DNA from 2 places in the Paeniglutamicibacter cryotolerans genome. Region 1 is predicted to be linked to the other one. Evidence: riboswitches for the same ligand, from Rfam matches in the RefSeq annotation. Region 1 holds a riboswitch; the other holds the start of a gene.
The links. Region 1 has a riboswitch for thiamine pyrophosphate ahead of thiM (hydroxyethylthiazole kinase). Riboswitches for the same ligand answer to the same signal wherever they lie in the genome.

Region 1 (5,295 bases):
CGGGGCGATGAAGGCGAAGGAGGAGCCCAGATAGCTGGGGATCCGGCCGGCGGTAATGATCAGGAAGAGCAGCGTTCCAATGCCGGTGAAGAGCAGCGTGGTGGTGACGGGGAACCCGGTGATGGTGGGGACCAGGACCGTGGCACCGAACATGGCCATGACGTGCTGGACGCCGACGCCGATGGTCTGTGGCCAAGCCAACCGCTCATCGGGGGCCACCACCGTTCCAGGACGGATTGTGGTGCCATCCCCGTGGAGGGACCAGCCAATGCCTAAACGGTTGCTCATGAGGGCCTTTCGGAACGGGATGCGGGGGAGTCCGGGCCCCAGCTGCCCTGCGGACGCTGGGAACCCGTTTGGCATCCTATCCCGCGGGTGCAAGTCCCCGCTGGCAGAAGCCGACCCCTTCCGGAAGCTGGTGCGCTCCCGGAAGGAACCGACGCGCCACGGGTCAGCGCGAGTCGGCCACCGCTTCCCCGGGAATCAGGGCATCGGCACGCGTCTGGGCGAAGAAGCGCAGCTCGTGCACGCCCGAGGCCTCGAAGGCCGTCCACATCCCGCGCGCAAGTTCCTCGTCGGCCTTGGCCAACAGGTCATCGACGATTTCGATGGCCCGCGCGGTGGATGCATCGAACTGTTCCGAGGCATAGGTGGACAGCCAGTCCGCGTAGGGATGTCCGGGGTGGTTGGCGGCCGCCAGCCGGACCCCCACATCCTGGTAGATCCAGAAACACGGCAGCAGCGCGGCAGCCAGCACCGCGTACCCGGTGCCGCTGGCGAGCAGATGGTTCAGGTAGGCGGTGGTGGTCCCGCTGGGTTCCGGCACCTCATCCCCGAGCCTGCCGCGGTGCAGCAGCAGTTCATCCTCCAGGCATTCGCTGGCTGAGGCCGCCCAGAAGCGCTGCTCGGCCACCGTCGGAGCCAGTTCGCTGGCCCGCGACAGGGCCTGTGCGTAGGTGCGCAGATAGAGCGCGTCCTGTCCCAGATAGTCCTCGAAGTCGGCCCGGTCCAGCTCGCCGGAGCTCAACTGCCGGATAAAGGCCAACCGGTCTATCGCCTCCCTAATCGCTGAGATCCGTTCCCACCAGGCTGCCGTGGTCTGGCGACGGCCGGGGAGCCGGTTCCCGGCCCAGAGCCAGGCGAAATGGTTGACCGGGCCGTGGCCGGTGCCGACGGCCAGCTCGTCGGCGGCCGAAATCGACCCGGTCAGCCAGGCCTTCGCGGAGCGCAGAGCCTCCGCCCAGTCCCCGCTGCGGGCGTGGAGCGTGGCCAGGGCGGAGGACAGCGAACACCCCGTCCCGTGGGTATTGCCGGTGGCGATCCGTGATCCGGTCAGCTGGAGGAGCACGCCGTCTGCATCCACGAGCGCATCGGGGCAATCCCCGCCTTCGAGGTGTCCGCCCTTGGCCAGCACCAGCACCCCGTGGGCAGCTGCCACTGAACGGGCCTGGTCGATGGCCGTGGCCCAGTCCACCGCGGGGTGGGCATCACAGAGCACGGCGAGCTCGGGGATGTTCGGGGTGATCACGTCGGCCAGTGGCAGCAGCCGGCGCAGTGCCGCGTCGGCGTCGGCGGAAAGCAGCCGGTCCCCGCTGGTGGCTATCATGACCGGATCGAGCACTACGGCGGGCCGTGGGCCAGGACGTGGTTCGCGCAGGAACGCGGCCACAGCATCGATGTTCGGGGCGGAGCCGAGCATCCCGATCTTGATCGCGTCGATGCGCACGTCAGCGGCGACGGCCGCCAACTGCTCAACCAGGAAGGCGGCGGGCGGCACGTGCACAGCGCGCACGCCGTGGGTGTTCTGGGCCGTCAGGGCGGTGATCACACTCATCCCGTAGCCGCCGCACGCGGCAATGGATTTCAGGTCGGCCTGGATGCCGGCACCGCCGGAGGGGTCGGAGCCGGCAATGGACAGGATGTTGGGGATGGAATTCATGCCCGGATCCCCGCTTCCCATTCGGCTATCAGCTCAGCAATGGCGCCCCGCGGGTCATCGGCGGCGCAGATGGCCCGGACCACCGCCATGCCGTTGGTCCCCGCGGCAATGAGCTGTGTGGCGTCCCCCGTGCCGATGCCGCCGATCGCCACTGTGGGCAGCGTGCACCGGGCGGTCGCCGCTGCCAGTCCGTCGAACCCGAGCGGTTGCGGGTGGTCCGGTTTGGTCGGTGTGGCGCGCACGGCGCCGATGCCCAGGTAGTCGATGGTCCCGGCGGGAAGCGCATGCGCTGCGTCGAGTTCCTCCGGTGTGGAGGCGCTGAGTCCCAGCACGGAGTCGGGGCCGATCATGGCCCGCACCAGCGCAGGCGGCAGGTCCGATTGGCCGATGTGCACGCCGTGGACCTGTGCCCCGGCGGCGCGCGCGGCGAGGAACACGTCCACGCGGTCGTTGACCAGGATGCGGGCTCGGCCGGACGCGGCCCGTGCCGCGGTCAGCACTTCGTCGAGGAACGACCCCGCTGCCATGTCCTTGCAGCGCAACTGGATGGTTTGGGCCCCGCCGGCCACCGCTGCGGCGACGATCTCAGTCAATGGACGGCCCGCCGTGCTGGCGGAGTCGGCTACCAGGTAGATGCCGATGTCCCGGTTCATGCGATGACCGCCTTTTCCGCCAGCTCCGCCGGGGTAATGGCCGCCAGTTCGTCGATGAAATGCATGGCGAACGAGCCGGGTCCGGCACCGAGGGCGGCCGCGCGTTCGGAGGCCAGTGAGTAGTAGGCGTGGGCTGCCACGGTTGCCGCGAGCAGGTCGGGGGACTCAGCGGCGAAAGCGGCGCACACTGCGCCGAGCGAACAGCCGCCGCCGGTGACCCGGGTGAGCAGTTCGTTTCCGCCGTGCACCAGCACGGACCGCGTTCCGTCGGTGATGAGGTCTATCGGTCCTGAAACGGCGACGACGGCCCCGGTGCGCCGGGCCAGCTCCAGCGCGGCGTCGCGGGCCGATTCAACACCGTGGGTGGCATCCACGCCGCGGCCTCCGCCGCCATTGCCGGAGAGCGCGATGATTTCCGAGGCGTTGCCGCGGATCACCGCGGGGCAGAGGTCAAGCAAACGGCGGGCCAGTTCGGTGCGGACCGGAAGCGCACCGACGGCCACCGGATCCAGGACCCAGGGCGTTGCGTGGACGCCGGCCGCCGTAGCGGCCAACACCATGCCCTCGCGCTGTTCGGCATAGGGGGTGCCCAGATTGACCAGTACCCCCGAGGCGATGGCGGCGAATTCGGTTGCCTCGCCGGGCAGGTCGACCATGGCCGGGGCCGCCCCGATGGACAGCAGGATATTGGCGGTGAAGTTGGCGACGACGGTATTGGTCAGGCATTGGATCAAGGGGGTCTTGGAACGCACCGATTCGAGGGCGTTCGCCAGGTGGACAGGGTGGACATGTGGTGAAGGCGCAATGGAAACCATGGGCGACATCCCTCCGCTAGTGCTAACTAGATCAGGTGCGACGGGTCTTATCTCAGTCCGGCCGCTGGCCGGACACCCCGTGTCACTGCCTGTGAGCTTACTCCGATTCGGAAGGGCCGGGGCAACTCCGGCGCGGATATTGCGTGCCCACGGCCCGTGCCGGCGCGCGCGGGGGACTACGCTCGGAACATGGGCATTTTTTCTTCGCGTGGCATTGCGCCCCAGACCGCTATGGCAACGGGATCCGACGACTTCGATGACGTCCCGGAAAGCCTGGACCGGGTCGAATCGGCCGGAATTGCGGCAGTGGTGGAGTCCCTGCGCGATGCGGTGGATACCCGGTTGGCCTATCCACGCCGCTTCCGGGCCACCCAGCTCAAGGCGTTGGAGCGGATGCTGGATGCCCACGAGGCGGAATTTGTCGCTGCGCTCTACACCGATTTGGGCAAGTCCCCGGTTGAAGCCAAGCTCACCGAACTGGACCTGGTGCGGGCCGAGATCGACCACGCCCAGCTGTACCTGAGCGAATGGATGGAAGCGAAGTCGGTCAAGGTGCCGCTGGCGCTGCAGCCGGCAGCGGCGAAGGTCCAGGCCCAGCCGCTGGGCCTGGTGCTGATCATCGGCCCCTGGAACTACCCGCTGCAGCTGATCCTCGCTCCGCTGGTGGCCGCTCTTGCCGCGGGCAACGCGGTGGTGCTCAAACCCTCCGAGCTGGCCCCGGCCACCTCGGCGCTGCTGGCGAAGCTCGTGCCGCAATTCCTGGACCGTCGTGCCGTGGCGGTCATCGAGGGCGGGGCCAGCGCATCGAGCGTGCTGCTGGAGCAGAAGTTCGACCACATCTTCTACACCGGTGGCGAGCGTGTGGGACGGATCGTTGCCCTGGCCGCCGCCGCCCAGCTGACACCGGTCACGCTGGAACTGGGCGGCAAGTCCCCGGCCGTGGTGATGGATGGCAGCCACGTGGCAGTCGCCCGTCGCCTAGCCTATGGAAAGTTCATGAATGCCGGACAGACCTGCGTCGCCCCGGATTACGTGCTGGCCGTCGGCAAGGCCGCCGAACTACTCGAGGTCCAGCTGGCCAAGGCCATCGGCGGGTTCTATGGGAAGAATCCGCTGCGCAGTAAGGACTATGGCCGAATCGTGAATCTCGACCACTTCCAGAGGCTGCGCTCCTACCTGGACCAGGGTACCGTCGTGATCGGCGGCGGTTTCGACGAGGACGAGCTGAAGATCGAACCCACCGTCATGATCGATGTGGACCCGGATTCACCACTGATGCGCGAGGAAATCTTCGGCCCGATCCTACCCATCGTGAAGGTGGAGAGCTTCGACGCGGCAGTACGCTTCATCAATTCCCGCCCGCACCCGTTGGCGGCCTACCTGTTCAGTGAGAACCCGCGCCTGCAATCGGCCTTCGAGGACCAGGTCCGCGCCGGGGCGATAGTGCACAACGCACCGAACATGCACTTGGCGGTGCCCGGGCTGCCGTTCGGCGGGGTCGGGGCATCGGGCATGGGCGCGTACCATGGGCGCCACGGCTTCGAGCGTTTTTCGCAGCTGCGTCCGGTGTTCTCCAAGACGGCCGTGATCGACACGCTCAGGGCCGTGTATCCGCCCTACACCTGGGCCAAGAACAAGATCATCGGCAAGCTGCTTTAGGCGCGAACGCCCTGGACAGGGCGGGGGACCGGTTCCACCGCATCGTTGCGGTGGAACCGGTCCCCGGTTAATCCCGGCCCTCGGGGGCGCTGTCGCTACTTCTTTGCTGTCAACGCATCGACGAAGGCCTGGTTTTCGGTGATCCATTTGTCGACGATTGGTGCGTAGTTCTTGGTTTCACCGCTGTTGAACATGGCATTTTCAAGTGAGAACAAGTGTTCGTCGTCCA
Region 2 (5,295 bases), 700 kb from region 1:
TCCTCATCCAGGCCGTCCTGAACGACCTCACCGACTCCACCCTGGCCACCGGCCAAGGCGCCGGGCGCAACCGCGAACAGATCCGCACCGACGAATTCTTCGAACTACTCACCGGCACCCACACCCGCGCACCGGCAGTAGAAATCGGACTGATCATCACCGACCGCTCCCTCTTCGAAGGAGACACCGAACCGGCCTACCTCCAAGGCTACGGGTCTGTCCCCTCCCCCTGGGCCCGGGACCTGATCCGCGGCGATGACCACGACGCCAAAGCCATCCGCTGGATCCGCCGCCTCTACACCGCACCGGGCACCGGAGACCTCCTGAACATGGACTCCACCCGCCGCACATACCCCCGCGGACTCGCCAAATTCATCAGAGTCCGCGACCAGATCTGCGCCACCCCCGGATGCAACCACCCCATCGGCCACTACGACCACATCCACCAAGCAGCCCTCGGCGGCAAGACCACCGCCGCCAACGGCGCCGGCCGCTGCGCCTGGTGCAACCAGACCAAGGAAACCCTCGGCTTCACCGAACGCGTGATCCCCGGCATCCGCCATGGCTTCGAGATCACCACCCCGGCCGGGAAGACCTACCGCTCCATCGCCCCGCCCCTGCCCGGCACCCACACCCGCAACTGAAACCCCGTCTGAACCCACGTACGGAAAAACCCCGATTTCCCAAGGAATCGGGGATCTGACCACGCCCGCAGGGAACGCCCAGCGCCAGGTTCTAACCCCAGACTAGATTCCAGGTTCCAAACCCCATCGCCGCAGCGGTTGCAGCAGCACCGATAGCCAGTCCGCCCATCAGAACCCCGGCATCCTTGGGAGCAAAACGCGACGTTTTGGACCATGTGCGTGTGGAGGTTCCAAATCCCTTGGCTTCCATCGTGACGGCCAATCTGGCAGCACGACGAATGGCCTGGACAAGAAGCCCCAGGCCCTGCCAGAGATTGGCTCGCAACCTCTGGGCCACCGTGCCATGCGCTCCGACGCCACGAGCCCGTCGGGCCATGCCGAGGGTCCGCCATTCTTCGGTCAGCAGCCCCAACAAACGCATTCCGGCCAAAGCACCGAGCACGAATCGATGTGGAAGCCGGGCCTTCTGCGCCAAGGCATTGGCCAGGTCTGTGGGATCGGTACTCGAGAAAACCAAGACCGACGGGATCGCCACGGCAAAAGCCCGCAGTCCGGTTGCCACGCCAGCCGAAACCGAGCCCTCGGTGATGGTAAAAATCCCGAGGTTCAACAGCAGGGCACCGGAGTCGTTGCCCACCAGGGCAGTTCCCCAGGCCGCCAGCATTCCCGCCACCAAGAGCGGCCATGCCCTGAACATGAAACGCACTGGCGACAGTCCGCTCAATGGCAGCAGGAACAGGCTCGCCAGCACGACGACGGCCCCGGAGACCCAGTCCAGGCTGGCCACCAACGGAGCGGTGGCCAGGATAACCGCGGCTAGTTTGGCCAACGGGTTGGCCCTACCCAGGAAACTGCCACTGCTCGAGGCTTCTGGCTCCAGCAATCCGCCGGTTCCGGTAAGGTTCTTCGACGGCATCCCCTCGGAGAGTTCAAGGCGTTCGGCGCCCAGGGCAGCGGCAAAGTGCTCGTCATGCGTCACCGCCAGAACGGAACCGCCGGTATCAAGATGCTCGTTGAGCAATCCAGCGAGTTCGGCCCAGGTGTTTGCATCCTGCCCGAAGGTCGGTTCATCGAGGATCAGCACTGCCGGTCCGGCCGCCAATACAGTGGCCACCGAGAGCCGACGCTTTTCACCTCCGGAGAGCGTAAACGGATTGACCGCTGCCAAGTGTTCGAGCCGCAACCGTTCCAGCAGCGTCCCGACCCGCTCATGAATCTGCTCCTCGGTGAATAATGCAGACCGCCCATCGGGGGTACGGGCCATGCGCGGACCGAACGCGAGCTCTTCACGCACCGAGTTGGCGACGAATTGGTGTTCCGGTTCCTGGAAGACGGTACCGATGCGGCTCACCAGGTGGGAAGCCCGCCATGAGTATGGGCGGTGGCTCAATGATGAACCGGAACCGCGCAGAGAATCGAGGGCTGCTACGCTTCCCTCGCGCTCGGGCAGCAGACCGGCCAGTGTGAGGGCCAGCGTCGATTTGCCCGCACCATTGGGGCCGGTCACGCACAGCGCCTGCCCGCCCGAGAGTTGCAGGCCGATATCGCGTTGCAGGACCTGTCCCTTGGCCGTGCGCGCCACCGCCAGGTCTGTGGTTTCCAGCAGGGCGCGGGTCGAGGTGCCGGCCCGGATCCCCCGGGTTCGCGCCGTGGCCGGCATATGACCGGGAACCCAGATGCCGTCGGCAATCAGTTCCTCGCGCTGAGGTCCGGGGCCGAAGAGCTCGTCGGGGGTGCCGTCGATGGCGATGCCTCCCCCGGGCCGAAGCACGATAACCCGATCCATATGGGGAGCCCAGGCATCCAACCGATGTTCGACGATCAGCAGGGTTGCACCGCTTGCCGCGACCGCCGCGATGACTGCGTCGCGGACCTCCAATACGCCTTCGGGGTCCAGGTTGGCTGTCGGCTCATCCAAGAGCACCAGACCCGGTCCCATGGCCAGGATCCCGGCCAGTGCCAGCCGCTGCTTCTGCCCACCCGAGAGTGCGGCGGTGGGGTGGTCCAGCGACAACCGCAGGCCCACTGCCTCAAGGGCCGCTTTGACGCGAATCCTGATCTCGGCCGGATCAACCGCGAGGTTCTCCGCTCCGAAGGCCACATCGTCTCCGATGCGGGCCTGGATGACCTGGGTCTCCGGGTCTTGTTGCATCAGCCCGGCACGCCCGTGCACCATGTGGGCGGGAACCTCATCCAGCAGCAGCTCGCCGTGGGCTTCGGTCTCCTCGTCCGCGTGCAACACGCCGGCCAGCGCATGGAGCAGCGTGGATTTCCCGGCCCCGGAGGCTCCGGCCAGCAGTACCCGCTGACCGGGAGGGATGTCCAGGTCGAGCCCGGAAATCGCGGGCAGGTCACGGCCGGCATGCTTCCAACCCCAGCCGGCGGCACGTACGGCCACTCCCCTGGCCCGCACGGGACGCTGCCCGGCGGCAGTCGTCAGCAGCTCAGTGTCCTCGGACACGGAAACTCCCTACTTCCGCACGGTGCCCAGCACCGTTTCCTGTGCGGCCTTGCGGCTGGCCAAGGAAGACAGGGCCCCGGTACGGGCCAGTGCGCGCGTAGCCAGCCAAGACAGGAGCCCGCCGATGACCAGCCCGGAAAGGGTCATGGCCGCGACGTAGAACAGCTTCATGGACTGTGTGTATTCCGCGAACCAAGCAAAGATGAAGGCGTCGTTGATGCCTCCGAACAGGCCGGTGACGGCTCCGGCCAGCAGTGCCGTGGGGAGGCCCCAGGACTTGTACAGGAAGATCGCGAACACCAATTCAGCGCCCAGGCCCTGAATGAGTCCGGAGGCGAGAACCGTCCATCCATATTCGGAGCCCATGAACGAGGAGACCACGGCCGCCACCGTTTCACAGAACAGTGCCGCACCCGGCTTTCTGATGATCAGGGCACCGAGGACTGCAGGGAAAAGCCACATTCCGCCCAGCAGCGCCGAGGCGGGAGGGAAGGCCACGAAGAGGAAGTCCAACGAGTGGTGGACGGTGTTCCAGGCGAAGAAGACGACGCCCGAGGCGACAGCCAGGACGGCCGCAACAACGATGTCGACGACGCGCCAGGTACTGCGCGTCGGTGCGATTTGAAGACTGGTCATGATGGATCCTCCTTGGATTCAAGGAGGGGAGGGATGCACGCGCAAACGAGAATCCCTGAGATCTCGACTCCCTTCGCCGGTACTAACCGGAGCAGGTTCGAGGGTCTGCGGCTTGCCCGCACTCTCAGCGCCCTGCGTAACCATGGTTACGCCGCGCTCCCCTGTCGTGTGTGATTCAGTATCGCCAGTGTACCCCCACGCTATGCTGGAACCGTATTTGCTACAACGAGGGAAACAGGGAACATGCAAGCCATCATGAAGATCGCCGGACCACTGATTTCCATTGCGGCCGGATTCGTCGGCGGCAAGATCGTGGACAAGCTCTGGCTCGGGTTCACCGGCCAGGAACCGCCCAAGCACGGGAACAAGGAAGCGCTGGCCGAGGCATCGCTGCGTCAGGCGCTGAGCTTCGCCCTGCTTTCGGCCATCACAGCCGCTGTGATCCAGGTGCTCACAGATCGTGGAACGCAAAAGGCGCTCGCCCGCTTCGCCAAGGACTGATTGCCGGATTACGGCGATTCGGCCGCGGCACCCCGGGTGCTGCGGCCGTTTTGTCAGCAGACCGGGTCGTCCCCGCCCTGCCCCTCGGCCCGGGCCACCACCGCGTCGAGCTCATCGACCAGCAGGGTCTCCTTTTTCATGTGCTTGGTACGGTAGCCGGCCCGGCCGACCATATGCGCGGAGACGGGCGCCGTGAGCAGCTGCAGCAGCCAGGCCAGGATCAGCACCGGCACCACATTCCAGCTGCGCAACTCCAGCGCCAGCGCACTCAAAAGCAGGAACAGCCCGAACACCTGCGGCTTCGTTGCCGCGTGCATCCGGGACATGAGGTCCGGGAAGCGCATCATGCCGATGCCGGCTGCCAGTGACATCAGCGCGCCGACGATCATGAACACGGCGGCGACCGAGTCGATGATCGTATCCAAAAGCGTCGGCTCCATCAGGCGTTCCTCCGATCGGTGACGTAGCGCGCGACGGTGACCGAACCGATGAAGCCGATCATGCAGCACAACACGACGAAGATCAGGTTGTCCGTGTGTTTGTTCACCGCCATCTCGATGGTCAGCCCGGCGGCAATGATCACCAGCAGCACGTCGGTGGCCAGTACCCGTTCCAGGATCGATGGACCGCGGGCGATGCGCACGATGGCCAGCGCGGCGGCCGCGACCAGGATGCTTCCGGTAATCCACAGCACGATCGTCATCATGGGTTTTTCCCCTCCTCGGGCTTTGCCGTTTCGGCGTTCAGGGCGGCCAGCTCCGCCGGTGTGCCCATGACCCGGATCAGCCGGGCCTCGATGTCCAGAATCCCGGCGCGGGCCTTCTCGAGCTCCGCCGGTGTGTTGACGTTCAGGAAGTGCAGGTACAGCGTGGAACTGCGCCGATCGACCTCGACGACGAAGGACCCGGGTATCAGCGTGAGCACATGGCCCACCGCCGTGACCATCAGATCCTGCTCGGTGCGCAGCGGGACGGCCAAGATCGCCGAGCGCGTCTTTGGTCCGCGGAACACCGCCAGGAACAACACGCTGAAGCTCGCCGCCGCGACGTCGAC

Region 2: it holds a riboswitch for thiamine pyrophosphate, as region 1 does, so the genes downstream of both, E9229_RS02380 (ECF transporter S component) here and thiM (hydroxyethylthiazole kinase) in region 1, are expected to answer to the same signal.

The regions. Positions count from the first base shown of each region.
Region 1 is NZ_JACHVS010000001.1:1,183,211-1,188,505, forward strand. It holds gene E9229_RS05645 (uracil-xanthine permease family protein) at 1-288, opposite strand, end outside; gene E9229_RS05650 (bifunctional hydroxymethylpyrimidine kinase/phosphomethylpyrimidine kinase) at 452-1,939, opposite strand; gene thiE (thiamine phosphate synthase) at 1,936-2,592, opposite strand; gene thiM (hydroxyethylthiazole kinase) at 2,589-3,407, opposite strand; TPP riboswitch at 3,399-3,497, opposite strand; gene E9229_RS05665 (aldehyde dehydrogenase family protein) at 3,639-5,066, shown strand; gene E9229_RS05670 (glycine betaine ABC transporter substrate-binding protein) at 5,162-5,295, opposite strand, start outside.
Region 2 is NZ_JACHVS010000001.1:480,671-485,965, forward strand. It holds gene E9229_RS02370 (HNH endonuclease) at 1-644, shown strand, start outside; gene E9229_RS02375 (ATP-binding cassette domain-containing protein) at 736-3,105, opposite strand; gene E9229_RS02380 (ECF transporter S component) at 3,115-3,741, opposite strand; TPP riboswitch at 3,793-3,914, opposite strand; gene E9229_RS02385 (DUF4235 domain-containing protein) at 3,985-4,242, shown strand; gene mnhG (monovalent cation/H(+) antiporter subunit G) at 4,296-4,682, opposite strand; gene E9229_RS02395 (monovalent cation/H+ antiporter complex subunit F) at 4,682-4,948, opposite strand; gene E9229_RS02400 (Na+/H+ antiporter subunit E) at 4,945-5,295, opposite strand, start outside.